Regions from separate parts of the Paenibacillus provencensis genome, predicted to be linked through region 3. Evidence: riboswitches for the same ligand, from Rfam matches in the RefSeq annotation. Region 3 holds a riboswitch; each other region holds the start of a gene.

Region 1 (10,916 bases), on a different contig from region 3:
CGAAGTTTCCGCTAATCTCGATGCATTCCACATCCTGAGAACGCTCCGAGACCATCCGCACTGCTTTCATCCGCTGCATGGAATCATAAGAGCCTTCCGGACCGGTCACCACATAGATTTTCTTGTGCCCAAGTTCAATCAGATGCTCCATCGCAAGCGTAGCGCCTGCTTTATTATCAAGGAGCACCTGATTAATGTTCGGATGATCGAGCTCGCGGTCCAGCACAACGATTTTATGACCCAAATCGGCATATTTCAACAATTCCTCGCTTGCAAACATCTTATCCAATATAATTGCACCATCGATCATCCGCTCTGGCAGCATTTTGTGAGATTGTTCTCCGCTGCATACTATCAGATCATATCCCTGTAAATTACTGATCCCCTTCATACCATGAAGAAGATCACCATACACGTCCCCGCGGAAGTCCGTCAGAAATACACCAACGATTTTGGTCTCCCGCTTCTTCAAATTCCGTGCCGCCGCATTAGGCACATAATTCAATTCTTTGGCAATGGCCAGAATTTTAGAGCTTGTTTCGTCCGTCACCTTGTTGCTCCCATTAAGGGCATAAGAGACCGTAGAAATAGAAACCCCGGCTTTTTTGGCAATGTCCTTAATACTGACCAATAGTCCTATGCTCCCTCATTTGTAACCAAGCCTTGTTTTTGCTTAGAGCTTTCTTTGATATCAATTTTAATTCTAATGATTGATTCACATATATACATCAATTACATTCTCCCTCTGATCCAGCTCTTCTTCCAGAATATCGCGTTTAATCCGAAATCCGCCATCCCGATATGGATGATCTAAACGAATCGGTTCTGCTTCCTTACCATTTATAACAATTCGTGCGGGTTGACTACCGCCCAAATGATACACGAAGGTTACGTTTTTGCCCGATACTTCAAAATCAAACTCCATACCGCCCAGATCGGACGGCAGCTCAGGATCAAGTATCAAATCCTGCTCGTCCTGACGGATGCCGAGAGCATTTGAAATGAGCTGATTCATATAAATTCCTGGACCGCTGGAGTAAATTCTCCATCCGCCCTTTACTTTGACTTTTCCGGCTCTAAGCTCATCGAAGCGTTCCTGAGCTTCATATCGGTTGCTGAATTTGCCATCAGAGCTGCTAAAGTAAGCATTACTTTGCCGCAGTTCAGCATTTGGAACTACTTCGGTGATGCCAATCGGGTTAATTAAACCAAGTCCGCTCCACACCTCATCCTTATAGCCAAGCTTTGCCATGGCCTCTACGTATCTTATGTGGGCATGAACATACTGGAGACCAACCTCACGCCCAAAGTTAGACGCCTGCTCAGCCCGCTTGAAATGCGTGCTTACACCTCCGGCATAAAGGGCGGGTCTGTTCATCAGTCTTACGCCATCCGGGCAAAATAAACGTCTTTCAATCAATTCGTAATGGGATTCGGCCTGCTCCGGACTAAGCATTTCAGCGATCATACTTCTCGTCATCGGGAGCAGACGATACTGAATCCCCGTCTCCACATCGGAAGGATGGAGCATAGGCTTTATTTCCTCTGGATTCTCCATATAGATGAGTTGTATAGGTTTCTTTGCTAAAAATAAAGCTGTGCTTTAACGTATACGGAACCCGCTCATTCAGTATACTGTAATCTTGTGTAGCTATTAGATAATCACTGAGCACTTTCAGAGGCCATACGATAATGTCGCCATGACTTTCTTCCTGCTGGATCTTGTAATATCGGTCAAACATAAACCACTGCGGCCAATTTCCGTCGTCCTCATATTGGTGAGCATATACCATTTTAAGAATATCTCGGACTTGTTCATACTTCTGTGTCGCCATGAAATATTCCACAGGACCTTGGCATACGTCCCTCGTCCCCCATGCAGCTCCTCCGTATTGTTCAAGTCCGTGCGGAACCGAATAATGAACCAGCATATTATGCGTATACCACCAGGCAAGGGAATTAACTTTGAATAACGCTTTAGAGCGCTCTTGATCAGGAAATTTCAAATGGAACCCATTCATTACACTGCGAAAAAATGCACGGTACTCTTCTTTCTCATCCGTAAAATTAGGAGTATTCGGGGATAGTGACTTGCCGTCCAGCCATCCCTGCATCGTTAAAGTCCAGTTCTTCGTTTCCGAAATTTGTAAAACAGTCAGAGATGCATCTCCCGGCATTACCCCTTCAGCAAGACAAGTCTCGTCATGAATCTGAAATTCCGCGCCATCAATCCACATTGCATAGGTTAGCTCAGGGTACACCTCATGATTTACGGCAGATGAATCTGCTGTAAATATCAACTTGCTCTCTTTCGCTGTACAGTGCACGGGTACCTCATACTCATTGACATTCATTGTCATCTGATTGGTTAACAAATACCGATAGCTGCAGCCGTTCTCAGAATGAATCTGAAGCTGAACTTCTGGACGGTCCACTGATGTAAAATTCGTGATGACGAGCATGTCATCCTTCAATTTATAATACCATCGAACGTAGTTAAATCCGATTTCAAACAGTCTAAAAAGCTTACCTGGAGATATTGACTTTCATATGCCCCTGTAATACCATAATTCACGAAATTCAGAGTACTATTCTAAACGTTTCGAAGCTTTTTACTTTCATGTATCCTGAGTCAGATGATTGCTGGCGGAACAGGAATGGAGGAACCTATGATACGTACATTAAGCGGCTTTGTGGAGAAGATTAGATCGCAAGACTTAAACGTCTTTTCGATTCGTGTACTGCAGGATGGCAGGACGATTGGAGAATGGAACCAGGACCTTGACATACGTCGTCAGCAGCATTCGATCAGCAAATCGTTTACGAGCATGGCCGCTGGTCTTGCCATTGAGGAAGGAAAGCTCTCACTAGATACGAAGCTTGGTGAATTTTTTAACTATAATACAACTTATCACTCTCAGGACCCTATGATCCCTTCTCCTGATGAGCTCACCCTTTACGATTTGCTTCGGATGTCTTCGGGACATGACTCTCCACCGCTATGGCTGCCAGAGAGGAAATCACTGGCTGAGAAAGACTGGGTCAAATACTACTTATCTCTGCCGCTGAACAGACCTCCCGGTGAGCAGTTCACCTACAGCAGCGGGGATACCTTCATGATCTCGGCGTTGATTCAAGCAGCAGTCGCTGAGACTGTCCATCGTTATTTGAAGCCTCGTTTGTTTGATCCTCTCGGTATACATCATGTCGAATGGGAAACCTCGCCTCTTGGGGTCACACTGGGATGCGCGGGCCTCGTGATCAGCACTGAAGAATTAAGCAGATTCGGTCAATTGCTGCTGGACGAGGGCGTATATGAGGGCAGACAGCTGGTGCCTGCTGAATGGATTAAATTTGTGACACGCAAGCATATTGATTCTGTCGGTGAAGGAGACTGGTCGCTCGGCTATGGCTGTCAGTTTTGGATGTGTTCCCATGGAGCTTATCGAGGAGATGGGGCACACGGTCAGCTTCTCGTCATCATTCCAGATCGAAGAGCCGTGATTGCTGTTAACAGCGAGGAAGATCGTATACAGTCTATCCTTGACGCGGTGTGGGAAGAAGTTCTGCCTATTCTAGACTAAGTCACTTGAACCAAAATAAACTTGAGATTCTCTACAGCTTATTAGACTGAGGATATTGCAAAATCCACTGCTTAGAGAATCTCGGTATTATGATTCATAGCTCATAGAAGCAGTGCAGTCAGTGCGCTTAGATCATTTACAGTAAAGTCCGGCGTATCCTTATCATCAGTGGAAGGCTGATAGCGGCCGTAACCCTGCATAATTCGAATTGTAAGCATCCCAAGTGACTTGGCTGGGATAATGTCATTGTCAATTCGATCACCAATCATGATGGATTCATTGGGCTCTGCTCCAGCTGTTTTCAAAGCATACTGATATAAGCGCATATCCGGTTTGGACAATCCCTGTTCGGCCGAGCAAGCGATAACATCCACATAAGAACGGAGTCCATATTTCACCATCCGCTCTTCCGTACCCGGACTTTGATTGGCAATGATACCGATCCTGTAGCGCTCACCCAGCTGTTTGAGAACGGCCCTAGCTTCAGCATACGGCTCTTCCAGCTCCTTTTGAAACTTGAGCCTTGACTTGATATACTCTCTGTCTTCCTCGGAAGGCACGAGCTCTGAAATCGCGTATTGCATGGGAGAAGCTATATAATTCGAATAGCTCTGAATAAATTTACTGCGAACATCCTCCATCGTGATGTTATACCCAAGTCCATTTGCTTCCTTTACAAATTGACCGATAATGTGATCAACGGGAACCCATTCATTTACGAGAGTATCTCCTATATCAAAAAAGAGCCATTTCACATGATCAAATTTCCCCATATTGCCATTCTCAACCTTTCCATCTGTAAATATAGAAAAAGAGACCCATGGTTATATCACGAGTCTCACATGCTATGTTTTCTTTAACTCCAGTATATCAACCCTATATCTAATTACGCAAACTGTATCGTAAGCACCTACACTAGCTGCAAGCTGCAGTCTCCTGCTTCTATTGCTGTGTACGTACAGATCAATTAATTAACGGCAGCCCGTTCGCCATTTAGCAAGAATCCAACTTCGCCCTTGATTGTAAAAATAACGTGGTCTGCACCCATACCGCGGTATACTCCGCGAGGATGATTCAGCTGTGTAATAATCGTAATCGGTTTACGTGTCCATGGTCTGCATATTTGCAAGAACCGACAGGTCAGATTCAAGCTGTTCTCAAAAATAAAAATACGCCCTACCGTTGCATTAGGCAGCAGCCATTTACTTGCAAACGCAGTATCCATACGTATAATGTGCTCTACTCCAAGTCGTTTGACCTGCTTCTCTTCCTGCGCACTATTTGTCAGGACAGCAAAAGAGAGCTTCTTGTACATTAATAATCGAATAAAATTTCTGGCGGCTTCATTCGGCGCCGTAACTAAAATAACTTCATCACTCATCACAATAATATCCTCCCTGTTTTAGAAAAAGACAACAAAAAAAGAACACCGACAGATCAAAGGCATGCCCGGTGCTCTCCCACCTTTATATCAGAACATGGCAAAACATGACCTGTTATAAGATGCTACGCGGCTTGCTGCCTCTCCCTTTTTTACGCTTACGAGGTTAGCTGTCGGATTCGGACAAGAGAGATTGCCCTATTCATGGCAAGAGCCATGAAATTCACCCCATGGATCTGAAGCATCCACATCTGGGTCCCCCGCTTTTTGCTATCGACAAAAATTCAGCGCACAAACAAAAACCACAGAGGACTAAACCCCTGTGGCTGATCGCTCACAAGATTTATCATTCCTCTCTCAAACGTTCGTACAGAAGATAACTAAAGAATAATCACTGTAAAGAAGTGAAGGAAGAACCTTGCGTATCTTCCACATCTTTAGTTTAGCTCTGTACAGCTTACGAGGTTAGCTGTCGGATTCGGACGGTGAGAGTCGTCCTATCTGTTCCTGATGATTCCATATGGAGATTCCCACATGAATCCTCGGTTCAGAATTCACCCCATGCAAGCGTGTTTCATTCGGCTCTCACACCGAATCAAGCACTCTGCTAACTTTGGTTCCCCCGCTCTCCGCCAGATTAGGCAGAAATTAAGCTATCATAGCAATGAGAAACTACTCTAATATAAGGTTTTCATTTGCTCAAGATTTACGATATGAATCATACACCCGTAGAAAATCGATGTAAAGCTCCTGCAGTAGTTCATTTTGACGATCTAGGGCTGTTTTGGGATAGAATAAGAATAAAACATTCACCACTGTGCATTTAGCTAATCTGTTCTAAGTTTATCTCGATTTCTCGCTTAATTCAAATAACCAAGTTGGGCATCAACAATATATTCATTCATTTTCTAAGCCATGTTTGACTTTCTTCATATATTGCTTAAAATTAAATTGTTATCAATATATATATATAGAGATTGAATAAGAGCGGCTATACAAGCATCATTTATATATTCCATAATAATTAGGAAGGGATGGATGAAGGCATGTCGATTTATCAATATCAAGTGAATACACTAAAGGGTCAGAAATTAAGCATGGAGGAGTACAAAGGAAAAGTACTCTTGATCGTAAATACAGCAAGCAAATGTGGATTAACTCCTCAATACAAAGGGCTTCAGGAGCTATATGACAAATTCAATGATCAATCCTTTGAAATTCTCGGTTTCCCCAGCAACCAATTTGCCGAACAAGAACCCGGCTCAAATGAGGAAATCGCTGAGTTCTGCCAAATGAACTATGGCGTAAGCTTCCCGATGTTTGAGAAGATTAAAGTGAATGGTGACGAGGCGCATCCGCTGTTCAAGCACTTGAAGAACAATGCACCAGGTATACTTGGATCCAAAACAATTAAGTGGAATTTCACCAAGTTTCTTATTGATCAGAACGGAAATATCGTGAAAAGATACAGCCCACAAACGACACCGGACAAGATTGGAGCGGATATCGCCAAGCTGTTAAAATAGGATTCCTGCATAAATCCTAATATGTACAATCGATCGACTAAATCATCATCCCCCAAGAGAAGCCTCAGTAGAGACTTCTCTTCTTTTTGTTCACCTTCTATGTCATATCGTGTTGAAGCCCATACTGGGCACACCAAAAAAGAGCTTGAAGCAATTGCTTCAAGCTCTTTCGTTATGATGCGGTCGAGAGGACTCGAACCTCCACGGGTATACACCCACTACCCCCTCAAGATAGCGTGTCTGCCATTCCACCACGACCGCGCATCTTGTATAGCATTTTCGTGCCAACAAAATATATTATACACAACTACAACCTATAAGTAAAGGGTTTATTTCAAATTATGCTGTAGTTTTTCCGAAGAGAATAATAAGTCATGTATATGTTATTATATTTAACATGAATTAAGGTTTGTCACCTCTTTTCATATTGATGTTTAGTTTTTTATTGACAAAAATCGGATTTTTATGTAAAAATACATATCAAACATAATGATATTATATAATAAGTTGACATATACATAACGCGTAATTCCAACCAAGATGGTTACCACGTTTAACACTATAAGGGGGCGAATCTGGTGAACAGAGGAAATAAGCTTCTAGATTATGTAAAACTGCTTGATTCCTCACTGCAGGTCGGAGGATTCTCTCATTCCTTCGGACTCAAGTCATACATTGAGGAAGGTACGATTCAAACGACTACCGACCTGGAGACATTCATGCGATGCGAGCTACATCCAAGTCTTGTGCAGTTGGAAGGCATGGCGATCAGAGCCATCTACACAGCGGTGGAGCAGAAGGATGAGTGGAGAATCGCCCTCATTGATAAGATCATTCACAACAAGCGAACCCCCGTTTACAAACGGGAATCTTCAAGAGCCATGGGAAAGCGCCTCCTCAAATTATCTAAAGCGCTGCATCCATGGATGGACTTTGAGCATTTCGAAGAACTTATCCATCGATATGATGCTGTTGGCTCACTCCCCGTCGTTCACGCCTGGATCAATAGCCAGCTTGAGGTTACCGCTGACGATGCAGCTTCCGGTTATCTTCATGCCGCCAAGGATGTATGCCTGATCCACGCAAGACGACTATTAAATATTGAGGCCTGTGAAATTAATGCCTTGTCCAGCGTACTGGACGGTGACCTCGAGGAAGAATGGAATAGAGCCAGAAGCGCAAGTCTACAGCCCTTCCAGAGCTCGATTCTGTCAATGCAATCCCTCATACCGGGCTTCCCCTTCCACGAATCCGGTATTGAACATACAAGAGCTTAAGCCTAACTCCCCTCCAGCTCACCTCTTCAGGCCTCCCAAGCCCCTCCCTATATTTAAAAGCACGCCAGGCTCCCTCCTCTGCCAGCGTGCTTTTTTTCGTCATAATACCACCCTATACTGTCAAAAAAGAACGACGTATGTAAGTGATTAATGATTGTTAGATGACGTAATAACGTATATAATATGATCATACTTTTTTTTGGAAGAGGACTCAAATATCAACATAACACCTTAGTTCCATTAAAAATATCAATATATGTATAGGGAGAGACTACAATTGCCCGAAGCCGAACCCTTATTTATAAAGACCTCGTCCGAAGATTTCAAGACGACCACTGTCATTATTGATGCTTTCGGAACGATATGCTCGTACAATCACACTCTTCCTGAGAAAATGTCCCGTTATGAATGTCTTACCCGTGAGAATTGGCTGGGCTCTAATTACTTCAATATAATGGCGTCATTTCCAGGGGCGTGCCCCCACAGCATGAACAACATCATTAATCACCTCAAGGAAGTATTAAATAACCACATGACAGGTTACGTATGTGAAGTCAGGATATTACGTGATGACAGTTATATTTGGCTTCGTCTAGAAGCATCTCTTTATGAAACCTCCCTCCAAAATGACTTTAGAGGACTTATCGTTACACACATCGATATCACACACTTGAAACATCTTGAAGACCATCTTCAGGATGCCTCTTCCCAAATACGAACTCTTCGAGGGATGCTGCCGATCTGCGCTGTATGTAAGCGCATTAGAGATGAAGAAGATGAATGGAATACCGTCGAGAGCTTTGTAGAGAAGCATACGCATGCCGAATTCACGCATGATATATGCCCTGAATGCATTCGCAAGCTGTATCCGCAATATGCAAGGATTTTAGATCCCCACCTTTGAGCTAATAACATCAGTTTACAAATCTCGTGTAGCGTCAAAACACTCACCTAGAACGGATTCCATCCGAATCAGGGTGAGTGTTTTCTTGAGATACCGTATTTTTTAAGTTTAAATCTAGACGGTCAGATAGTGCTCAAATGCTGCCAGATCAAGTTCCTCAGGCTTGCCATGCATCGCAATACTGCCTTTATCCATGACATAGATATAATCTGCCACACTGCGCACAAACTCCTCACTCTGCTCAACGAGTAGAATAGCTGTATCTACCTGATTTTTAATCCGAATGATGACATCACGAATATCATCTACGATCGACGGCTGAATTCCTTCTGTCGGTTCATCCAGCAGCAGCAGCTTAGGTCTTGCAGCCAGCGCACGGGCAAAGGCTAGCTGCTGCTGCTGCCCTCCACTTAAATCTCCGCCTTGTCTTTGATACATCGTAGGCAGCACCGGGAACATAGCAAGCACATCCTCTGGGAATACCTTGCTTCTCTGGGGAGCTGTTTCAAGGCCCAGCATCAGGTTCTCCTTCACGGACAACTGTGGAAAAATATCTCGACCTTGAGGAACATACCCGATGCCCGCACGAGCTCTCTTCGCTGAATTCCAATCCGAGATATCCGTACCTTCCCAGCGTATTTCACCTTGGCTCGACTTGAGAACACCCATTAGCGTACGAAGCAGAGTCGATTTACCAACACCATTTCTGCCCATCAAGCACACGACCTGCCCTGGCTCAATATCCAAATGGACACGACGGAGTACCATGCTTTCGCCATAGCCAGATTCAATATTTTTAAGTGACAGCATCCTGCTTCCTCCTTTTGCCCAAATAGACCTCGGCCACAACAGGGTTCTGCTGAACCTCAAGCATCGTCCCTTCCGTAAGCAGCTTGCCCTCATGCATCACTGTAACCTTTTCTGCATATTGTCTGACAAACTCCATATCATGCTCAACAACGACAACAGAGCGTTTCTTGGCAATACTGCGAAGCAGCTCACCCGTCTTCAGTGTTTCATCATCAGTCATCCCAGCTACCGGCTCATCCAGGAGCAGAACATTAGGCTCCTGGAGCAGCAGCATGCCGATTTCAAGCCACTGTTTTTCTCCATGGGACAACGCTCCTGCCCTCACCTTGATCCGATCCGTTAAACCGATCTGGGCGAGCACTTCTTCCATCGCCTGGCTCATTTCGCCACCACGAAGGCCTCGCAGAGAATGAAACGCCCCTTTGTTTTGATCATCAGCAAGCTCCAGATTCTCCTTGACGGTTAGACCACCGAACACGGAAGGCGCTTGAAATTTCCGTCCGATCCCGAGCCTTGCGATCTGATGCTCTTTTTTACGGGTCAAGTCCGTTCCATCGGGAAGCACCACCTTGCCGGACACCGGCTTGGTTTTGCCGCATATGACATCAAGCATCGTGGTCTTGCCTGCCCCGTTGGGGCCGATCAGAAAATGGAGCTCATTCGACATCAGGTTAAGGTTCATCCCGTTCACAGCGACAAATCCCGAAAAGGACACGGTTATGTCCTGAACGGACAGGACTGACTCCCCTTTAGGATGCGGCTTGCTCGGCTTCAACAACGGACTTGGCATCTTGAGCACCTCTCTTTCGTCTCCACCATCTGGACAGATTATGATACACCCCGACAAGTCCACGCGGCATAAACAAGACGATGGCTACAAATAAACCACCCATAACGAACAGCCAGCCCTCTGGATAAGCTTCACTGATCCCCGTCTTCGCCGCATTCAGAATGACAGCGCCAATTACAGCACCAATCAAAGTGCCTCTGCCTCCAAGAGCTACCCATAGCACCATTTCAATAGAAGGAACGATGCCCATCATAGATGGAGAGATAATTCCTACTTGCAGCACATACAGCATTCCTGCAAGACCGGCAAGCGCTCCTGACAAGGTAAAAGCCAATGTTTTGTACCAAGCAGGATCATAACCCAGAAATCGTACACGATTCTCCCCGTCCCTGGACGCTTCAAGCACCTGACCAAACCGGCTGCGAACGATACGTCTGCACAGGATATAGGCGAGGACCAGGACCACCAGTGTTACATAATACAGCATAATTGTGGTGGTTGGATGGTGCAGCTGCATTCCGAAGATGTGGGTATAGCCGGTCAGACCATTCGTTCCACCTGTCCACTCCTGTTTGCCGACAAACAAGGTAACAACAATCATGACAAGCGCTTGCGTCAGAATCGTAAAGTACACGCCGGCGATC
Region 2 (10,916 bases), on a different contig from region 3:
TTGCACACAATTGAATTTTGTTATAAGAATTTAGTTGAAAAAGGAGCTGATAATCGATGGAGCAAAAGCTTAACGAAGAGAAAGTATTTAAAGACCCCGTTCATAACTATGTGCATGTTCAGGATCCGATTATATGGCAGCTTATTAATACCCCGGAATTTCAGCGTCTTCGCCGAATTAGACAACTGGGCACTACATATTTGACTTTTCACGGAGCAGAACACAGCCGCTTTTCTCATTCTTTAGGTGTGTATGAAATTACAAGGAAGATCATATCTCAGTTTGAACGGAATGAATATCCCGATTGGCCGAAGGAAGAGAAATTGGTCGCTCTATGCGCAGCTTTATTGCATGACGTTGGACACGGTCCTTTTTCTCATTCGATTGAAGAGGCTTTTGATATGGATCATGAAGAGTGGACCTGTAAAATCATACTGGGAGATACCGAAGTGGGCCGGATACTAAATACAGTAGGTCCTGATTTCGCCCAAAAGGTCGCTTCTGTCATTGCCAAGACGTATGATAAGCCTATCGTTGTCAACCTGGTTTCAAGTCCGCTCGATGCAGATCGAATGGATTACTTGCTGCGAGATGCCTATTATACTGGAGTGAATTATGGAACAATTGACCTTGATCGGATACTCCGTATGCTGCGCCCTTACCAGGGGAGAGTTGTCGTTAAAGATTCAGGAATGCATGCAGTTGAGGATTATCTAATGTCGAGATATCAGATGTATTGGCAGGTATATTTCCACCCGGTAACTCGAAGTTCTGAAATTGTTCTGCGTCAAATCTTTAGAAGAGCTAAGGAGCTGGTAACAGAAGGCTACACATTCGGCTTCATGCTTAGACCGCTCCTTCATTTGATTAAGGGGGATATATCGGTCAAAGATTATCTTCGTATTGATGAATCCACGATTCAAGCTGCTTTTAATGAATGGACTGATGAGAAGGACCCGATTCTAAGTGAACTTTGTACCCGGTTCTTGGACCGTAAGCTCTATAAATATGTTGAAGTGGATTATATCGAGCAGAAGGATATCAAGCAGATTGAAGATGCATTTCTCAAGGCAGGCTTGAATCCAACCTATGATCTTGAAATTGATTTTCCTACGGATCTGCCGTATGATGTGTTCCGACCTGATATTGCGGGGAGCAAGAGACAGATCATTATTCTAGACAAGCAGGAAAGACAAAGAGATATATCCGAGGTTTCAGAAATTGTACGCTCCATAAGCGGCATGCAAAAAGGAAATTATCATCTCTACTTCCCTCATGAGAAGCTGATGAATGCATTGCCCAAGCTCCCTCCGGAAATTGCAGGAATGTTTAAATAATGTGAGACAAGATACAGCCCTTGAAAGGAGTAAGATTATATGATGTTATTCGACACACATACACATTTGGATGCCCCTGAGTTCGACGCTGACCGCGAGGAAGTGATTCAGCGCGCTGTCGAAAAGGGGGTTACCCGCATGATTAATATAGGATTTAACCGGGAAACGATACCTTCTACGATGAAACTTGCCGAAACCTATGATTTTATCTATGCGGCAGTAGGCTGGCATCCTGTCGATGCCATCACGATGAAGGATGGAGATCTGGAATGGATTGCATCATTATGTAAACACGAGAAGGTCGTTGCGATCGGTGAAATCGGTCTGGATTATCATTGGGATACTTCTCCCAAGGAAGTTCAGCATGAGGTGTTGCGCCAACAAATTGGACTGGCTAGAGAGATCGCCATGCCGATTGTCATTCATAACCGAGATGCGCATGAAGATATTATTCGAATCCTACGTGAAGAGAAAGCACATGAAGTGGGCGGAGTGATGCATTCCTTCTCAGGAAGCTGGGAAACAGCAAAAATGGCGCTGGATATGGGTTTTCATATCTCCTTCGGAGGGCCGATTACGTTCAAGAATGCAAAGCAGCCCAAGGAAGTGCTAGCAAAAGTACCCCTTGACCGGCTCTTGATCGAAACGGATTCGCCATACCTGACACCACATCCATTCCGCGGCAAGAGAAATGAGTCTGCTCATGTGGCCCTGGTGGCAGAAATGGCAGCAGAGCTGAAGGGCATTTCTGTGGAGGAATTAGCAGAGATTACGACCGCAAATGCACTGGAACGATTTGGTATTTGATAAAATAGAGAGAAAAACAGGTGAAAAAGTGAGTAAAACGGAGCGATTAAACTTTTTGTAAGAGTTTTCCGCTGATTATTACAAATTTTTAACCAATTATTTAGAAAAACATAGTTGAATACTGCTTTACAACATGCATCGAAACAGGATATCATCGTTTCAGTGAATTGTTGATTGTTGGTAAAGTCCATTTTACATTCATTTGATTTACCACTTTGAATTCACTTCATGAGTCATTCTCGCTGAATCTTTTGTATTAAACAAAGAACGGGGGAACCGATATAGTGGTCTGCTGCTAGGCAGAAGATTTAAAATTAAGAGAGTTGTCTCTCTTCATGGACCACTGTATTTGATTTCAACATTTGAGTCTTGGGGTGAACGTAAAGGACAGCTGCCATGAGCAGCCTGGATCTGACGCGAGGGCGACTCTTACGCCCGAACCCGACAGCTAACCCCGTAAGCGTATTGAAGAGGCAAAACTCGTGCATGATGTTTCCGATATTCTCATTTGGACTTATCGGAGCCACGAAAGAGTTCCTCTTAAACTCTTTTTTGGCTTCTTTGCTTTAGGAGAATAAAAGTTACATTGTCGTCATACTGTTGGTTAACAGGAGGTGACATCATGCTGCGAAGAGTGGCACATGATGCAGAATCGGACGGGAGTTTCTCCGGTTTTGTAGACAAATCGGTATAGTCGCGTCAAATACAATCATGCAATACTCTTGACGGCGGGACTATGAAGGAGGACGGAGGAAGTGGGAAATTTCCAACTAGAGGAGACCCATGAGTCACCATCATCCAGCAAGTCTTTCGCGTTGCGATGGAAGCATGAGAATCTGCGTCAGATCACACTAGTCGCAATCTTCTCAATCGCACTGTTAGTCATGATCTCACTCATTGTGTATGGTCAGGGAGGCAAGGAAATTTCAATCGTCGTGGACGGCAAGGCTCAAACCTTGGAAACGCGTGAAGGAATGCTTAGTGAAGTGCTGGATGAGCATTCAATCGCAGTCAGTCCGCATGACGAAGTCTCGATGTCTTTGAGTGATGAGATTGAAGATGGGGATCGAGTAACTATTAACCGGGCTGTAGCGATTAACGTAACGGCAGACGGTGAGACAGAGCAAATTTATACGACACAAGATACAGTTAAGGAAGCACTTGCTGCACATAGCATCGAAGTATCAGAAGATGATAAAGTATATCCCGCTGCTGACACTGCGGTGAAGGCGGATCTTAATATTCGAGTAGTCCGGGTGACCAAGCAAACAGCAACACAGGAAGCTTCCATTCCGTTCAAGGTGATCAAAACGGCTGACCCAAGCTTGTACAAGGGCGATAACCGGGTCATTCAGAGCGGCAAGGAAGGTGTAATCGTTCAGACGATCGAGAAGACCTTCCAGGATGGCGAATTGGTGTCCAAGAAAATGACGGGCAAGAAGGTTGAATCCAACCGTGTTGACAAAGTCATTGCCGTAGGAACGAAGAAGAAGCCTGAACCTGTTCAGGAGACCGTAGTTGCCGCTGCAAGCACGACTGAATCCACAGCTGCAGCTAAATCTTCTAATGCTTCCTCTTCGAAATCATCAGCAAGCCTTGCTGATAAAGTGAAGAAGGTATCTGCTTCCAGTGACAGCGAATCCGTCACGAAGGACGGAGTTACGTTTAAGGCCAAAAAAGTACTAAGCAATGTATCTATGACGGCTTATTCCTCTGAACAAGAGGGTATTGGTACGAAGACGGCTTCCGGCACGCGTGTACAGGAAGGACGTACTATCGCAGTTGACCCTGATGTGATCCCTCTTGGATGGTGGGTATACATTGAAGGCGTAGGATTCCGTCGTGCTGAAGATACAGGCGGCGCAATTAAGGGCAACAAAATTGATGTGTATTATGACAGCTTAGAGCAGGCTATCCATTTTGGCCGTAAAAAAGGTAAAACAGTATACGTTATCGGTCCGGTGAAGCCGGAACTGAATTAAAATATATTTTACAATCACGTCCCTGATGTTATAGTATTAACAACAAGATTAGGTGATGCTATATAAGGTGAACGAAAGTTTAGACAGCAAGTCTATCGTTTGCCCCTTAACATGCAGAAGAGGAGCTTTTCCTCTTCTCTTTTTGTTTAGAAAGGAAGTCATGTGGTCATGATTAAAGAAATCATTGTCGTTGAAGGCAGAGATGATACCGTAGCCATCAAGCGTGCAGTGGATGCAGATACGATTGAAACCGGCGGTTCCGCTATAAACAGCCGAATACTTAAAAAAATCGAGCTTGCCCAGCAAAGAAGGGGTGTTATCGTCTTTACGGACCCCGATCATGCAGGCGAGCGAATTCGCAAGATTATATCAAACAAGATTCCTGGCGTGAAGCATGCGTTCATTAAGGAGCAGGATGCGACCCGCAAAGGCGATATTGGTGTAGAGAATGCATCTCCCGACTCAATACGGGCAGCACTGTCCAAGGTGCATACAACCTATGATGGTGCAGAGCCGCTTATAGACTGGCAAGATCTGATCGAAGCTGGACTTATCGTCCATAAGGACGCTGCGAATCGGCGTATGATGCTGGGCAACATTCTGGGTATAGGATATTGTAATGGCAAGCAGCTGCATAAGCGGCTGACGATGTTCCAGATTAGCCGTGAGGAATTTGTACGAGCACTAGAGCAAATAGAACGTGAGGGATCGTGAGAACGTGAAAAATATAGATGAGATTGCAACGCCAAGACGAACGAAAGAGATCATTGCAAGACACGGGTTTTCTTTCAAAAAAAGCCTGGGACAAAATTTTCTGATCGACCAAAATATTCTTCATAAAATTGTGGATGCAGCTGATCTCAATGAACATAAGGGGGCACTTGAGATTGGACCGGGAATCGGTGCACTGACAGAGAAGCTTGCACAGCGTGCAGGGAAGGTGACGGCGGTTGAGATTGACCAACGCTTGATTCCGATCCTTACAGAAGTGCTGGAACCTTACTCTAATATATATGTACATCATGGAGATGTTCTTAAAACAGATCTTCCTGAATTGTTTGCTGAAAATTTCGCGGGTATGGATAAGGTCAGCGTTGTTGCTAATTTGCCTTACTATGTAACGACACCTATATTGATGAGGCTTCTCGAGGAGAAGCTGCCGCTCGACAGCATTGTTGTCATGATTCAGAAGGAAGTTGCAGAACGAATGGCTGCTTCCCCGGGAACGAAGGATTATGGGACGCTCAGCATCGCGGTTCAATATTACAGTGAGCCTGAACTGGTATGCATCGTACCCCACACGGTATTTATTCCGCAGCCTAATGTTGAATCCGCAGTCATCAAGTTAAAGGTAAGAGAGAAGCCTCCCGTTGAAGTGAAGGATGAGAAGTTTTTCTTTGAAGTTATCCATGCTTCATTTGCACAGAGACGGAAGACAATTGCTAATAATCTAAAGAGTCGTTTCTTTACAAAAGAAAACAGAGACCAGCTGGAGCCCATGCTGGAGGCGGCTGGGATTGAACCTACGAGACGAGGGGAGACACTCAGTATTGAGGAGTATGCTCGTTTAAGCGATGTCTTGCTGGAAGCCGGAATAAGGCTCTAACAAGCTTATCACTCGTGTTTCCGGAAATTAAGAAAAAGAGATGAACCAAAGCCCTGCCTCGCCCATAACATAGGGTTAGAGGTGATAACGTTGATGAATATAGGAGACTTGGTCGTTCGGAAATCGTATGGGGGAGATATCACGTTCCGAGTGGAGGGCCTCAAGGAGAATAAAGCATACATTAAAGGGACCGAATTCAGGCTCTTTGCGGATTCTCCTCTGAATGATCTGATCAGAGTGCCATATGAGCCAGAGACGAACAAAACCAGGCTGGCACATATTAAAGCAAATGAATCTTACTCGCTATTGCAGAAGCATCGTCTGGAGCAAGCACAGCGTAACCAGGCGGGGTTGGTTGATGAGTGGAACAAGAACACACAGACAGAGTCTCCTTCTTTTTTTGAAATGCCTGGCAAGGTGCTCCATTTGGATGGAGACCCCAATTATCTTAAGAAAAGTATGGCATTGTATGACAGACTACGTGTACCTGCCGAAGGACATTATGTACATGAAGCTTCAATGGCGGATACGTTATATCGGCTCTTGCCACGCTCACGCCCTGATATTGTTGTCATTACAGGCCATGATGGGGTATTAAAGGGCAGACAGCCCTATGATCTGTATAACATCAATCATTATAAGAACTCATCCAACTTCATTGCAGCCGTCCAGGTAGCCAGACAATATGAGTGGCATTTGGATGCGCTGACGATCGTTGCAGGTGCATGTCAGTCTCATTTCGAAGCACTGATTCGTGCAGGAGCAAATTTCGCCAGCAGCCCTAGCAGGGTATTAATACATGCGCTTGATCCCGTGTATGTGGCAGCGAAGGCGGCGTTTACCTCGGTGAAGGATACCATTAACATAAATGATATCATCCATCACACCATTAGCGGCAGTGAAGGTGTCGGTGGACTTGAGTCCAGAGGGAGCTATCGGATTGGATTACCGCCCCTTCAGGATCTGTCCACCCTTAAGGTCTCGCCAGCGGCTATCTAAAGCTTACTGAAGAAGTATATATAGCATATAGACTCCTTAATTTGAAGGGGTCTTTTTTTGCTTCGTTTAACAAGGGTTAATCGTGTTAAAAATCAGTGAGCTAGAAGCAAATGGGATTGGAAAAGCGTTGTGCTATGTTAAAGCGATAATTTTGCTAAAATATTCGTTGACAACTCAATTTTGATGCTGATATAATTGATCATTTGACAAACTCTGAAAGTCCTTGTATAATGGACAAGGAAAGAGGTGGTCGTTAGCCATGGCTAAAAATTCGCTATTGGATATCAAACGCAGTCTCGACGCTCATGTTGGCCAGAAGATTCTACTTCGTGCAAACGGTGGACGCCGCAAGACAATTGAGCGTACTGGTGTATTGGAAGAAACGTACCCTTCTGTTTTTATTGTGAAGCTAGATCAAGAACAGCAAACGTTTAAACGGGTGTCTTACAGTTACGCCGATATATTGACTGAAACAGTACAGGTTTCAGTATATGATCCTGAGCAAGTGATCAGCGAAATATCGTACAACGAAGTGTAAGCTTGATTTCAAGGCGGCTCTCGTCCATTTATGGACGGGGCCGTTTTTTTTTATTGCGCAAGTGAGAGGATTAGCTTCCAGCTCCGTCTTATTAAGTGTGAGAGAGCTGGTGCGTGCTTAAGGAGGGCGTATAAGCATAGGCTTAACAAACGTTTATCCACTGCGAATATTGTTAACCCGCATGAGGCATAATAACGATCGAAACATGAAATTATGAGTCCCCTAATAAGGAGGAAGCCTTATGAGCCGCAGAAGACGCAGTGTAATGTCAGAAGAGCTCAAGTATGAGCTGGCCAAGGACCTGGGCTTTTATGATACCGTTCAACAAGAAGGATGGGGCGGGATAAAAGCCAAGGATGCAGGCAATATGGTGAAGAGGGCTATACAGCTTGCAGAGCAGGCAGCACGCAAAGGTCAAGAATAACGAAGAAGGGCCCCCTGAATACAACAGGGGGCTTTTATATATTTTAAAAGAATGAAGCAATTGTGCAGGTAAAAATATGACTTGACAGCCCGCTTTTGATATAATATGTTAAGTTGTCTTGAGGGAATAGCTGAGGGTGGGTGAGTCGCCTTGAAAATTTATGAAAAAGCTCCTGCGAAAATTAATTTGATGTTGGATGTATTACATAAAAGAAGCGATGGTTATCATGAAGTAGAAATGATTATGACCATGGTTGATCTTGCTGATCGGATTGAAATGTCAGAAATCAAGCGGGATACAATCATGATATCAAGTCAGGCGGGATATATCCCCCTGGATGAGAAGAACTTGGCCTTCCAGGCTGCCAAGCTGGTGAAGGATAGATACGATGTCAAGAAAGGTGTATACATTCACCTGGATAAGAAGATTCCCGTCGCAGCCGGTCTTGCAGGCGGCAGCAGTGACGCTGCGGCAACCCTGAGAGGTTTAAACAAGCTGTGGGGTCTTGGTATATCTGATGAAGAGCTGAGGCTCCTGGGTGCGGAGCTCGGCTCGGATGTACCTTTTTGTATAACAGGAGGAACAGCACTAGCTACAGGAAGAGGAGAGAAGCTTCATCAGCTTCCGAATCCACCGCAATGCTGGGTAGTGCTGGCGAAGCCGCCGATTAACGTATCTACAGCAGAGGTATATGGTCGTGTACGCAGCGATCAGATTGAGAGACATCCATCCGCCAAAAGAATGGAAGATGCGATTCGCAATCAGTCTTTTGCAGGGGTTTGTAAGGAACTGGGTAATGTATTAGAGGATGTGACCTTGCAGCTGCATCCAGAAGTAGGCCAATTGAAGGAAGCCATGATTAAGCTCGGAGCTGACGGAGTTCTCATGTCTGGAAGTGGACCTACCGTCTTCGGTCTTGTATCGAAAGAATCGAAGGTGCCGAGGATTTATAATGGCCTGCGAGGATTTTGCAAAGAAGTGTATGCAGTAAGATTACTGACATAAACTTTGTTTTTTCCATTTATAGTATAAAAACAAATTGATTGTTGTACAAATACGTACAAAAATGATATATTGAATTATAAACATTCGGATTTGGAGATAGATCGTGAGGAATCGACGTGAAGAAATTAAAACGAAGCGCTCGTTTAGTAGAAATGACACAATATTTGCTTTCGAGACCACATACACTGATTCCCTTAACGACTTTTGCAGAGCGTTATGGTGCGGCGAAATCTTCGATCAGCGAAGACCTTGCCATTATCAAAGAAGTATTTGAGGATGAAGGAATGGGGGACCTGCAGACACTCGCTGGCGCAGCGGGCGGGGTAAAGTTTATGCCCAAGATGTCCTACGAACGTTCTTTATCCTTCATACAGAATATATGTGAATTACTCGAACAGCCGGATCGGATTCTACCTGGCGGATATTTGTACATGTCTGATCTGCTTGGTCAGCCCGCTACCACGAACGAGATCGGCAAGATTATGGCTACGGCATTTGCAGGACGAAACATTGATGTCGTGATGACTGTAGAGACCAAGGGAATTCCGCTTGCTTATGCGGTAGGCTCACAGCTCAATCTTCCTGTAGTCCTAGTTAGACGAGATCATCAAGTGACAGAAGGCTCAGCTGTTAGTATCAATTACGTATCCGGCTCTCACAAGAGTCTGCACACGATGTCCCTGTCTAGAAGGGCACTCCCAGAGAAGTCTCGCGTACTCATCGTCGATGATTTTATGAAGGCGGGAGGAACAGTGCAAGGTATGATCGACTTATTGGGCGAGTTCAATGCGGAAGTGGCAGGAGTCGGCGTGCTTGTTGAGTCGGGCGAAGTCGATTCTGAAGAACGTCTGCTTCATGATTATGTTTCACTGGCAACCCTGACGGCTGTGGATCCCAAAACGAAACAAATCACGGTAGTACCGGGTAATTATTTCAATCGAAGCGAGTGACATAAACTTCCCCGATGCAGAAGGATTTCTATCGATCTTTCGCAAGTTTTGTCGAATAGCCCTTGAATCGCACCAAAACTCAAAAAATTCCTTAAATTAGGATATTTTTATGGAAATAAAAAGAAGGAGTTTCTGCATGCTGTGTGGAATTATACACCAAGTTCCGATGGAAAAAGGTGGTGAACACACATGCAGATTACAGATGTCAGACTCCGCCGTGTTAACTCTGAGGGGAGAATGAAGGCTATAGCTTCGATTACGATCGATAATGAGTTCGTCGTTCATGACATTCGCGTTATTGATGGTAACAACGGAATGTTTGTTGCTATGCCAAGCAAACGGACTCCCGATGGAGAATTCCGTGACATCGCCCATCCGATTTCTTCCGGTACACGCGAGAAGATTCAAGCGGCTGTTTTAGCTGAATACGAACGTGCTGCGACGGAGGAAGAGGTTATCGAAGAAGGCGCTTAAGAACATTATTGGGGTTCGAAAGAAAAGAGGGTCATTTTATGGCTCTCTTTTCTTTTTTTCAAGAATGAAGTATATTCATTAATGAGCAATATTGGAGCACCAATCAATTATCTCCCATAATTTGGATTATGGGTTGCTTGCTTGTGCCCAATTTGATGTTGACTAGACCGTTATTCCTTTCAAAGTGAACGAAAAATGGGATCCTTATCGTTCTGTAACAGCAGAATGGATAACATTACAATTTCAGCGCAGGAGGTCGGGATGTTGAAGAAAATGGCTATTGTACTTGCCGCCGGGCAGGGCAAACGAATGAAGTCCAAATTATATAAGGTGTTGCATCCTGTATGCGGCAAACCGATGGTCGGCCACGTTCTAGATACCGTAAAACGTGCAGGCGTGACTCGTAACGTTGTCGTGGTAGGACATGGAGCAGAGGCTGTGCAATCCTACTTGGGAGCTTCCGCAGAATACGTATTACAAGAGCAGCAGCTTGGCACGGGACATGCCGTTAAACAGGCTAAGGATTTGCTAGGTTCTGAGAAAGGAACCACGATTGTCATTTGCGGCGACACCCCGCTCGTTACAAGTGAAACGCTTGAAGGCTTGATGCAGCTGCATGAAAGCCGCGGTGCTGCAGCTACTGTTCTGACCGCTCATATGGACAACCCAGCGGGTTATGGCCGTGTGATTCGGGGCGAAGATGGCTCTGTAATGAAGATCGTTGAACAGAAGGATTGCAATGAAACAGAAAATGCAGTTCAAGAAATAAATACAGGCACTTATTGCTTTGACAA
Region 3 (10,916 bases):
TAACACGTCATTAATTATATAGATTAAATTAGAATTAAAAAGGGAAACTCCTAATCATATTAGGAGTTTCCCTTTTTAATAAAGGTATAAATGTAAAAAAAATGCATACTCCATACTTCCTCCAAATTTATCAGTTACTTTTATAGCAATTCTTTAATATGTAGTGAGGTAATCGTTATGTCAAAGTTTAAGTTACGAAGTAAAAATGAAAGTTCAGAGAAGCAACGTATCCATTTTCGGCTGAATCTGTTTTTTTTTGGTACCTTTATTGTTTTTTCTATCATTATTATTCGCTTAGCTGTATTACAATTTGTGGAAGGGCCAGTACTAGCACAGAAAGAAAGCGAAAGTGTAACCAAGAGTACTCCTCTACTTCCTGTTCGAGGAACCATATATGATTCCACCGGTAAATATAAACTGGCTTATTCAGAACCTGCTCAATCTTTATATATTACATTATATAAAAACTATAGTCAGTCTGAAGGTGGTCCAGCTAATCCCAATCGAGTGGAAGTTTTAGGCATAGCCGAACGTCTAAGTGATGTATTTTCAAAATATAAAGATCCGGAAGCTGAAGACATGTCAGTAGAGGAGATTGTGGAAGCGATGGACCTTGAATTCAGGCAAGCTCTTGGATATACCCCGAGACTTATAAAAAGCAATTTATCAGATAAAGAAATTGCATACTTTATGCAAAACAAAATGGATTTTCCAGGTATAAGTATAATTGAAGAAACCGTCCGCAAATACGATGATGAAACGGTAGCTGTTCAGGCTATAGGCTATCTGAAGACCTTCAAGACATCAAAGACCATCAGTAAATATGAAGAAATCAATGAACAAAATGATACTCAAATGGATCCCGGTTTGATTTATTCCGAACTTGAACCAGTGGGCGTAGATGGCCTTGAACTCCAGTATCAGGACGTGCTTCGCGGAAAAAGTGGATATAGTAAAATTCCAATAAACTCTCTGAATTTGCCTGAAGAGGGGACAGTCATTGAGCCACCTCAAAAAGGATTAGATATTGTATCATCCATTAACAGAGAAGTGCAAATCCAGACAGAACAGGCTATTCTCGATCAGCTTGAATGGCTGCAGCGAAATCCAGTGTCGGGAAAGCTGCATCCAAATGCAAAGACAGGATTCGCTGTAGCAATGGAAGTCGATACGGGGAATGTGGTGACTATGGCTAGTATGCCTGATTACAATCCAAATGCAGCTTGGGACTATGAAAGCATAAAGTATATTTATCGAAACGGAACGGTTGAATCCTTTCCTCCCAATGATACAGGACAGCATCCAGAATCAACAGTATTGTTAGGGTCGACTATTAAGCCGTTAAGCGTACTTATTGGATTAAACGAAGGGTTATTCAGTCCTAATACTCCTTACTTAGACCGAGGTTATGCGGAATTTGGAAGTGATAATACACGAGTGCGGAATTCAGGGAGTACGGTTATGGGGCTTCTCTATCCAGACACAGCTATTCAAAACTCTTCGAATGCATTTATGGTCGATTTAATTGGTGAAAAACTGTGGATTAAATATGGTAATGAAGGAATTGATGTTTGGGATCAATATATGAAAGAATTCGGACTTGGTGTAGATACGGGGGTGGATTTACCTCGGGAATTTAGAGGGAGAATTGAGTATAACCAAGAGAATCAAACGTCACTTACAGGCTTAGCTTTCGCTTCTTTCGGTCAACAGGGCAAATACACGACTATGCAGCTCGCACAATATGCAGTTATGTTAGCTAACAAAGGTAAACGAATGGAACCGCATTTAGTTAAAGAAATAAGGGACTCAAGCGGAAATGTAGTCGAAAGAATCGATCCTAAAATTCTTAATGAAGTGGAGTTTAATGAAGCTTATTGGGAAACCATTCACAGGGGAATGGCTACAAATGTAGATGTTGCTTTTTCAGGATTTCCATATGACTTTGCCCGGAAAACAGGTACCTCCCAACAGACGATATATAAAGATGGTGAAGCCATAAATGTTGAAAATGGCGTGTTCATCGCATTTGCACCGCGTGAAAATCCTAAACTTGCCGTTGCAGTAGTTGTTCCAGAAGGGGGATACGGCTCTATGAGCGCTGCGCCCATTGCTCGAAAAATATTTGATGCATACGATGCAGAAATCGGGTTAACCGAAGCACCTCGTTCAACTGAATAAATCAAATAATATAATAGAAAGCTCTGTACTTGATAGGGCTTTCTACATTGCAACAGAAAATAGAGTGGAGTATAAAAATGAAAAATGTCCATAGTGATCAATGTAGCGTCTACACATCACAGTTATACGCTTTGAAAAGATAAAGGTATTTATCATAGCGTGTCCAGCAAGGTACGCCAGCTAAATACTCATTAAATCGTTTCATTCTATACTGCTCTAATCTGCACAACGACGGCCGAACACCCTTTTCAGTGTTAGAAACATCGGAGCTTCAGTTGCAAATATTTTTGTTACTGTATTTGTGTTCCCGATATTTACGCTTACCCCACTATATGTAACTAGCTAATTTTGTGCCAGCTAATATCCGATTTTTTTATTTCAGATAATGTAGCTAATGGAGTAAAGTGTCGACACCAGGCTTACTGAAAAAGCAATCTCAACCTACGGTTTCGATAAATTCGAGAACTTGGTAACTGAACCATCGTATGCTTTAAACCGAGTTAACACTTATCAATGCACTTTCTCTCTTTATACTAAGAGTCTATTTATAAAGTAATATTGAATCCAAGGCAAAGTATATACTAAGATCTCCCGACGCCACTTACCCCCGGAAGTTAATATCCGGGGGTAAGTGGCATCTATAAAGAAAAAATGTAGAGTTTTTTATGTGCACAGAGACTTAAGTTATTACTGTAATTTGTTCAAATCAGTTTCTGTTTTTCAGGTGCTTCATTTCGTTAAGTAACGGGAAACGTAAGAACGTATGGGTCATAGCGATCGGCTGCTTATTTCATGAAGATGCCGGGCAGATTGTGTATCAAAATTTGATTCGAAATAATTCAGTCAAAACCCCTTCATAAGGGCGGGGTTGTAAATATAGCTTGTCCTTCCCTCTTTAATGAGAGTCATCAACCATATTAGAAAAACTCTTATCATCAATTGTTCTTCTGGCTGTAACGTACCGTTGCTTGTAGTATGTTTCCGAGAGTTTACTTACTCTTACTCCTTTACTGCTCGAAGAATGAGCAAATTGTCCATCCCCTATGTAAATTCCCGCATGAGATATTCCCTTTCCACTTGTATTGAAGAAAACTAAATCCCCAGTTCTTAAATTGCTTTTTGCTACCGCAGTGCCTGTTTTAGCTTGAGCAGCTGAGGTTCTAGGAAGGTTTTGATTAAATTTATCAAATATGTATAATATGAAGCCGGAGCAATCAAAGCCACTTGCTGCGGTCGTTCCTCCCCATTTATAAGGTGTTCCTACCACTTGGCTGACTTCTGATTGTAATTTTGATTTGTCATCAGCAAATGCACTTGTGGTACCAGAAGAAATAATAATAACAGACCCTAATAAAGACATGATAATTTTTTTCAAGTATAATATTCTCCCTTCGATGCCTACGGAGTTAGCTTAAGGATTCGGTAGAAGGTTACCTATATTCAACACTATTTTGAACAATTCACCCAAAGTGGTTCCCCCGTTTTAAATAAATTTAAATTCGGCAAAATAATTAAAATATTGTAACACTAATAACTGTAGTGTATAAATCGAGACTTGTCAATTATAACCTGTAAAATTTGTTGCTTCTTATGATTTCATGAGGATTTATTTAATTTAGAAAGGTTTTTCATAAATAATCGACAACTTAACAAGAAGTGGGTCATATTTTATGACAGGTAATATCATAACAAATTTGTAATTAATATGTCTTTTTTTATTTCAAAAACTGTTTCAGATTTAATCAAAAATAACCGCTCCAGTTACTGGGAGCGGTTATAAAAGTAGTATACTTTTTTATGTTATGCAGCCATGTTACGACATGCATCTGCACATTTAAAACAAGCTTCCGCACATTTTTGGCAATGGTCATGACTATGTTTTTTGCACTCATCACCACATGCTTGGCATATCTCAGCACACAATGAGCAAATTTCTTTGATAAATGGTGAATTGCTGCTCATTGCTGTTGCAGCAAAAGAGCAGATGTCGGCACATAGCCGATCTAGACGAATACATTCTGCCATCATTTTAATGTCTTCTTCTTTTAAACAAGCATCGTAGCAGTGATTACAAGTCACCATACATCGTAAGCATTCCTCTATACATTGTTTATACTGTTCATGTGACATTTCCATTCTCCTTTCAGTGATTAATTTTTTACATACGTAATTACTATTTACAATTAATCCTCGATACATACTCAAGGACTTGAATGTAAATTAACCAAAAATGTGCAGAATATGTGGAGATAACGAGTGAAAATAAAAAATCTATTTTCTAAAAGCTAATTTAATCAATGATTAGTTCGAAGTATAAATATCACTTTGAAAAGCTAACTATAGCCAGAACTAAGAACTTTAAATCGGTAAGTCATGGCTTATGCACAAAATATTCAAAGTTCAGGCGTATAATAATAATAAACAATCTTATGCTTATGGTGGATAAACGTTTGGGTTTTAAGGAGATCATGGGTTTCGAAATTACAATAGAATTTTGAAAAACATTACTACTTGAAATATTTGATAAATAATTTAAGTCATATATCTGGAAAAATTAATAGAACGGTGGTCATCAAAATGAATCGAATAGCTTTTAAATTAGGAATTATTATCGTATCTCTGCTGTTAGTGGTTCTGCTTTCCTTGGGGTATGTCGTTGATAAAATCTTTTCGAATATGTATTATCAAAAAGCACAACAAGATGTGGCCGAAATGTCATCCCATTTTGTCGAAATGGTACATTCTAGTAAGAGCATACCTACAGATTTGATATCCACTATGGTAGAATTTTCGAAGGTGGAGATCTTTGTTTTAGATAGGCAAGGAGAATTATTAGGTAAATCAAATAAGGCCTCTAATCATCATGTGAATTTCATTACCGCAACTGAAATCAATAGATTGCTTAACGGAGAATCATTTATGATAAACTATAGTGCTAAGAATGGAGAATCTTACCTAATCTCTGGTAAACCATTGTTGGATATTGAGGGTGGAGTTCTTGTGATTTCTTCACTTGATATCGTTAATGCCTCTATATTGGAGGTAAGACAGCTCTTATGTTTAACTGGATTGATCGGTTTTATCATAGCGGTGGGTGTTTCATTTTTTTTATCAAGAAAGATGTCTGGACCTTTGGTTCAAATGGAGAAAGCTACTAGAAAAATAGCTGCTGGTCATCTTGATAGTAGAGTAGAAGTGAGTACTAAGGATGAAATTGGCTCATTAGCAGCTGCAATAAATGATCTTGCAAAAGACCTGCAACGATATCAAGATACACGTACTGAGTTTTTTGCTAATATCTCACACGAACTTAAAACGCCAATTATGTACCTTGAAGGTTATGCAAACGTAATATCAAAGGGACTTTATGAGACTGAAGAAGATATGAAAAAATACTTAGACATCATATCACAGGAAGCTAAACGGCTTAATCGCTTGATTATTGATTTATTTGATTTATCCAAGATGGAAGAAGGTAAATTGACACTATATAAAGATGCGGTATGTATCAATAAAATTATAGAACAAGTTGTCAATAAAGTGTCTATGAGAGCGGAGAACAAAGGGATAACAATTAAAAATCATATCGACTCAACGTTTATAGTTAGTGGGGATTCTGGTCGACTTGAACAAATCTTTTTGAACTTATTGGATAACTCCATTCGGTATACGAAGGAGGGCTCTATAGAAGTATCAGCACAGCAAGTTAATAATAATATGGTATGTATTTCGGTTACAGATACGGGATCAGGGATTTCAAAAGAAGAACTCCCCTTCTTATTTGAAAGATTTTACCGGGTCGAGAAATCAAGGTCGAGAGAACATGGAGGAAGTGGTCTAGGACTTGCCATAACGAAAATGTTGGTTGAGTTACACAATGGATCTATTCTTGTATCTAGTGAAGTAGAGAAAGGAACAAGATTTGAAGTGTATTTAGAAAAGGAATATTAGAGAAGAGCACTTTGCTAGTGCTCTTTTCTTAATTTTTCAGAAGCAAATTCTTATTTCAAAATAACTCTTTTATGTATATTACGTACACCTTCCAGGAAATATTTAAAATGACTTTGGAATTTGTTTAATTAAAAATGTGTCGTCTGTAAGGTTTTATGTCTAACTGCTCCATATTTTCTGCAAATTTAGTGGTTATAGTGAGGGTAAATAAAGGAGGAATTAATTATGTTCAAAAACAAAAAATTGATGATCGGTATTATTACACTAATCACAGCGCTCATGCTTTCTGCGTGCGGTGGCGCTAATGATGAAAATCAAAATGGAAATACGGACATGAATCAAGGTACAGAAGAAAATACAGGAATGGATCACTCTGAGATGAACCATTCGACTTCAGGTGAAGTACCAGAGTATCTAAAGGAAGCAGAAAATCCTAAGTATCCTGTCGGTACTAAAGCAATTATTAAAGAAGGGCATATGGAGGGAATGAAAGGCGCTGAAGCAACTATTGTTGGTGCTTATGATACTACAGCCTATGCGATTTCTTATACCCCGACTACAGGTGGAGAACCCGTAGAAAATCATAAATGGGTAATTCATGAAGAACTAATTGATGCAGGTGAAGAACCATTAGCGCCTGGGGCTGAAGTGCAAACAGAGGCATCTCACATGGAAGGTATGGAGGGTGCAACTGTAAAAATTGACTCTGCTGAAAGAACAACGGTGTATATGATTGATTTTACCCCAACTACAGGTAGCGAAGAAGTTAAGAATCATAAATGGGTAACAGAAAATGAGTTAGCACCAGCTGCTGAGTGATTTGTCTTAAACAAAAGCAGAAGAGAGCATCTTACAAGCCTTCTTCTGCTTTTATTTTCTATGATTTATTTTTATCACTTGTCCATTTATACCCTACCCCCCACACAGTGTGTAAATAATCATCAGCAGGAAAATCTGCATCTCGAAGTTTTTTTCGTATATTTCGAACGTGAGAATCAATGGTACGATCATCAATAAAAACATCATATCCCCAAATCTTACTGATTAGATGTTCTCTTGAGAAAACTCTGTTTTGATTATTGAGGAAGAGATCGACCATATAGAACTCTTTGGGGGTTAATTCAATCTTTATATTCTTATAAAGGGCTTCAAACGAATCTTTTATTAAGGATAATCCTTTAAAGGATAACTCATTTATTTCTTCTTCAGTCTTTCCCCTTCGAAGTACGGCTTCTATCCTTGCGACCAATTCAGTATCATCAAATGGTTTCATTACATAATCGTCAGCACCGATATTTAAACCCTTTACAATATCAGATTTTTCACTGCGTGCGGTAAGCATAATGATTGGAATACTCGAAGTTTTTCTGATTTTTTCGCATGCTTCCCAACCATTCATATCTGGCATCATTATATCTAATAAAATTATGTCTACTTGATTTGATTCCAAATAAATCAACGCATCTACAGCTGAGTTTACTTTGATACATTTATACCCTAGGGGGGTAAGATAAAGAGACAATAGATCAAGCATTCTCTGTTCATCGTCTATTATTAATACTGTAATCATGATTCTATTTACTCCTCGTGTTTTGTATTGAAATAGATGTTTAAATAACGAAGTATCTTTTATGTTATAGGATGATCTAATGATACAACTTCAAGCCTTAAAATCAACAGATACCTAGTTTTGTAAAATTCAAACTTTTTGTCTTGACATACCCCCTGGGGGTATAGTAAATTGAAACAGAAGTGATTTATGAAATATAGGGCCCATTCAACAAGGCCCTTTAAAAAGGGGTTTTATATACGGTGGGGGGGTATATAAACTCATTTAATTTTATCTATAGGGAAACACTATAAAAAATGATACTGAAGGGAGAATTTTAAATGAAAAATATGACTTTGCAAGTTGAGGGAATGAGCTGTCAGCATTGTGTGAACTCCATCGAAGGTGCACTGAAAAGTATAGGGGTATCTGGAAAGGTGGATTTGAACAGCAATGCTGTGGAGATAACCTATAACGAAGACAAGATAACATTAGATCAAATTAAAGAAACCATTGAAGAACAAGGATATGATGTTATGTGAATTTTAATGGACGGAGAGTGAGTACATTGGAAACAAGTTCAACTCCAATAAAACAAACAACTTTGCGGGTGAGCGGCATGACTTGTGCCGCCTGCGCAAATCGCATTGAAAAAGGATTGAGCAAACTTGATGGTGTGACTACAGCAAACGTCAACTTTGCTTTGGAAAAAGCAAGTGTTAATTATGATCCTACTAAAATAAGTATTGAGAATTTTGAGCAAACCATCCGTAAGTTGGGTTACGAAACGGTAAGCGAAGTCGCTCAATTTCAGCTTGAGGGTATGACCTGTGCTGCATGTGCCAACCGGATAGAGAAAGGTCTAGGAAAGTTGCCCGGCGTAACGAATGCAACCGTCAATTTTGCTTTAGAATCGGCACGGGTTGAGTATTCTCCTGATGAAATATCAGTTTCTGATATGCAAAACAAAGTCAACCAGCTAGGCTACAAAGCCATCTTAAAGAATGAAAACGAATCTGCTGAAGATCACCGGGAAAAAGAAACTAAGCGCCAGAAACAACGGTTACTCATCTCAGCAATCCTATCATTGCCGTTGTTGTGGAGTATGGTTGCCCATTTCTCCTTTACATCCTGGATTTACATGCCGGACATCTTTATGAATCCGTGGTTTCAATTGATACTTGCAACACCAGTGCAATTTTATATAGGGTGGCACTTTTACGTTGGCGCCTATAAAGCTCTTCGTAACGGCAGTGCGAATATGGATGTACTAATCTCGCTAGGTACTTCTGCAGCTTATTTTTACAGTTTATATTTAACAATGGTTTGGTACTTAAGCGGCAGAGATATGCATCATGGTCCTTCTTTGTATTTTGAGACAAGTGCGGTTCTCATTACATTGGTTGTCATGGGTAAATTGTTTGAAGCCCAAGCTAAAGGACGTACCTCAGAAGCTATTAAATCATTGATGGGACTTCAGGCAAAGACAGCTTTAGTTATTCGTGATGGCCAGGAATTAACAATGCCAGTAGACGAGGTTTTGGTTGGTGATATCATCCTTGTACGTCCTGGTAACAAAGTGCCTGTAGATGGTGAAGTCATTGAAGGAGAATCTTCAATAGATGAATCCATGTTGACGGGAGAAAGCATACCTGTCGAAAAGAAACCCGGCGATGCGGTAATTGGAGCAACGATTAACAAAAACGGTATGCTTCGGGTTCGAGCAACGAAAGTTGGCAAAGAAACTGCATTAGCTCAGATCGTGAAAGTCGTAGAGGAAGCCCAAGGTTCGAAAGCTCCTATTCAACGAATTGCCGACAAGATCTCGGGCATTTTCGTCCCAATCGTTGTTGGTATCGCAGTGTTGGCCTTCTTAATTTGGTACTTCTTTATAACTCCAAGTGATTTTGCCGGATCTTTAGAAAAGGCAATTGCGATTCTTGTTATTGCATGTCCTTGCGCACTTGGCCTGGCGACTCCGACATCTATTATGGCAGGATCCGGACGGGCAGCTGAATTCGGTATTCTATTCAAAGGTGGCGAACACCTAGAACAAACTCATAAAATTGACACCATCATTCTTGATAAAACGGGGACTGTCACTAAAGGGAAGCCAGAACTTACAGATGTAATAACAAATATAGATAAAGTGAAGTTTCTAAGACTTGTTGGTGCCGCTGAAAAAAATTCAGAGCACCCGCTTGCAGAAGCAATTGTTGCAGGTATTCAAGATCGAAATATTGAGATTCCAGCAACCGAAGCGTTTGAGGCTATTCCCGGTTTTGGCATCAAGGCTTCCGTAGAAGGAAAGAATGTCCTGATCGGAACACGTAGGCTGATGGATAAATACAGCGTGGGCGCGAAAGAAGCCTTTGAAAACATGGCGACCTTGGAGGAGTCTGGAAAAACTGCAATGCTAGTTGCAATTGATGGTCAGTATGCCGGAATGGTGGCAGTAGCGGATACTATCAAAGAGACATCAAAAGCTGCGGTTAGCCGATTGAAGGATATGGGAATTCAGGTCATTATGATCACTGGGGATAATGAACGAACTGCGAAAGCGATTGCCGCTGAAGTCGGCATCGACCATGTTCGTGCGGAAGTACTTCCAGAAGGTAAAGCAGAGGAAGTAAAAAAACTTCAAACAGAAGGTAAAAAGGTTGCTATGGTGGGGGATGGAATTAACGATGCTCCGGCACTCGCTACAGCTGATATCGGAATGGCAATCGGCACTGGCACAGATGTTGCTATGGAAGCTGCGGACGTTACGTTAATGCGTGGGGATCTGTCTAGCATTCCGGACGCTATATATATGAGTCGTAAGACAATGAGCAACATCAAACAAAATCTTTTCTGGGCTCTTGGTTACAATACCCTTGGGATTCCGATCGCAGCTATCGGTTTGTTGGCACCTTGGGTAGCAGGTGCAGCTATGGCACTGAGTTCAGTTTCCGTTGTTCTAAATGCTTTACGATTACAACGTGTGAAACTCTAGCATTAATGATCTACATGGGGGATTAGTTATGGGAGAAAACATTAAAATTGCTGTCAATCCGCCAATACAAATTGGCGGAAGCCTCTTCACTCCAGAGCAGTTAGTAAAGATCGGTGCTTTGGCAGATAGTCAAACAAAATTAGAAATGACACCATTCAAGCAGCTTTACATGGAAGTGCCGGTCAATCAGAGAGACAGAATTACAAAAGAGCTAAGGGAAGCTGGATTAGAAGTTTATCC

The links. Region 3 has a riboswitch for cyclic di-AMP ahead of ACFQ3J_RS21125 (C40 family peptidase). Riboswitches for the same ligand answer to the same signal wherever they lie in the genome.
Region 1: linked by a shared signal. The riboswitch ahead of ACFQ3J_RS13420 (hypothetical protein) and the one ahead of ACFQ3J_RS21125 (C40 family peptidase) in region 3 are both predicted to bind cyclic di-AMP.
Region 2: linked by a shared signal. The riboswitch ahead of ACFQ3J_RS25710 (ubiquitin-like domain-containing protein) and the one ahead of ACFQ3J_RS21125 (C40 family peptidase) in region 3 are both predicted to bind cyclic di-AMP.

Annotation. Positions count from the first base shown of each region.
Region 1 is NZ_JBHTKX010000001.1:2,768,600-2,779,515, forward strand. It holds gene ACFQ3J_RS13400 (LacI family DNA-binding transcriptional regulator) at 1-631, opposite strand, end outside; partial or broken gene ACFQ3J_RS13405 (GH36-type glycosyl hydrolase domain-containing protein) at 716-2,516, opposite strand; gene ACFQ3J_RS13410 (serine hydrolase domain-containing protein) at 2,670-3,584, shown strand; gene ACFQ3J_RS13415 (HAD family hydrolase) at 3,686-4,357, opposite strand; gene ACFQ3J_RS13420 (hypothetical protein) at 4,552-4,965, opposite strand; cyclic di-AMP (ydaO/yuaA leader) riboswitch at 5,106-5,265, opposite strand; cyclic di-AMP (ydaO/yuaA leader) riboswitch at 5,405-5,630, opposite strand; gene ACFQ3J_RS13425 (glutathione peroxidase) at 6,012-6,491, shown strand; tRNA gene ACFQ3J_RS13430 (tRNA-Leu) at 6,670-6,752, opposite strand; gene ACFQ3J_RS13435 (urease accessory protein UreF) at 7,070-7,768, shown strand; gene ACFQ3J_RS13440 (hypothetical protein) at 8,046-8,672, shown strand; gene urtE (urea ABC transporter ATP-binding subunit UrtE) at 8,787-9,482, opposite strand; gene urtD (urea ABC transporter ATP-binding protein UrtD) at 9,469-10,272, opposite strand; gene urtC (urea ABC transporter permease subunit UrtC) at 10,232-10,916, opposite strand, start outside.
Region 2 is NZ_JBHTKX010000011.1:11,103-22,018, forward strand. It holds gene ACFQ3J_RS25700 (HD domain-containing protein) at 57-1,337, shown strand; gene ACFQ3J_RS25705 (TatD family hydrolase) at 1,377-2,144, shown strand; cyclic di-AMP (ydaO/yuaA leader) riboswitch at 2,375-2,622, shown strand; gene ACFQ3J_RS25710 (ubiquitin-like domain-containing protein) at 2,900-4,126, shown strand; gene rnmV (ribonuclease M5) at 4,295-4,840, shown strand; gene rsmA (16S rRNA (adenine(1518)-N(6)/adenine(1519)-N(6))-dimethyltransferase RsmA) at 4,845-5,732, shown strand; gene yabG (sporulation peptidase YabG) at 5,826-6,731, shown strand; gene veg (biofilm formation stimulator Veg) at 6,991-7,269, shown strand; gene ACFQ3J_RS25735 (small, acid-soluble spore protein, alpha/beta type) at 7,511-7,693, shown strand; gene ispE (4-(cytidine 5'-diphospho)-2-C-methyl-D-erythritol kinase) at 7,844-8,698, shown strand; gene purR (pur operon repressor) at 8,815-9,648, shown strand; gene spoVG (septation regulator SpoVG) at 9,838-10,122, shown strand; gene glmU (bifunctional UDP-N-acetylglucosamine diphosphorylase/glucosamine-1-phosphate N-acetyltransferase GlmU) at 10,384-10,916, shown strand, end outside.
Region 3 is NZ_JBHTKX010000004.1:103,175-114,090, reverse strand. It holds gene ACFQ3J_RS21130 (peptidoglycan D,D-transpeptidase FtsI family protein) at 178-2,181, shown strand; gene ACFQ3J_RS21125 (C40 family peptidase) at 3,077-3,556, opposite strand; cyclic di-AMP (ydaO/yuaA leader) riboswitch at 3,562-3,696, opposite strand; gene ACFQ3J_RS21120 (four-helix bundle copper-binding protein) at 3,982-4,311, opposite strand; gene ACFQ3J_RS21115 (sensor histidine kinase) at 4,759-6,132, shown strand; gene ACFQ3J_RS21110 (YdhK family protein) at 6,358-6,951, shown strand; gene ACFQ3J_RS21105 (response regulator transcription factor) at 7,010-7,702, opposite strand; gene ACFQ3J_RS21100 (copper ion binding protein) at 8,023-8,223, shown strand; gene ACFQ3J_RS21095 (heavy metal translocating P-type ATPase) at 8,250-10,676, shown strand; gene ACFQ3J_RS21090 (nitrite reductase) at 10,705-10,916, shown strand, end outside.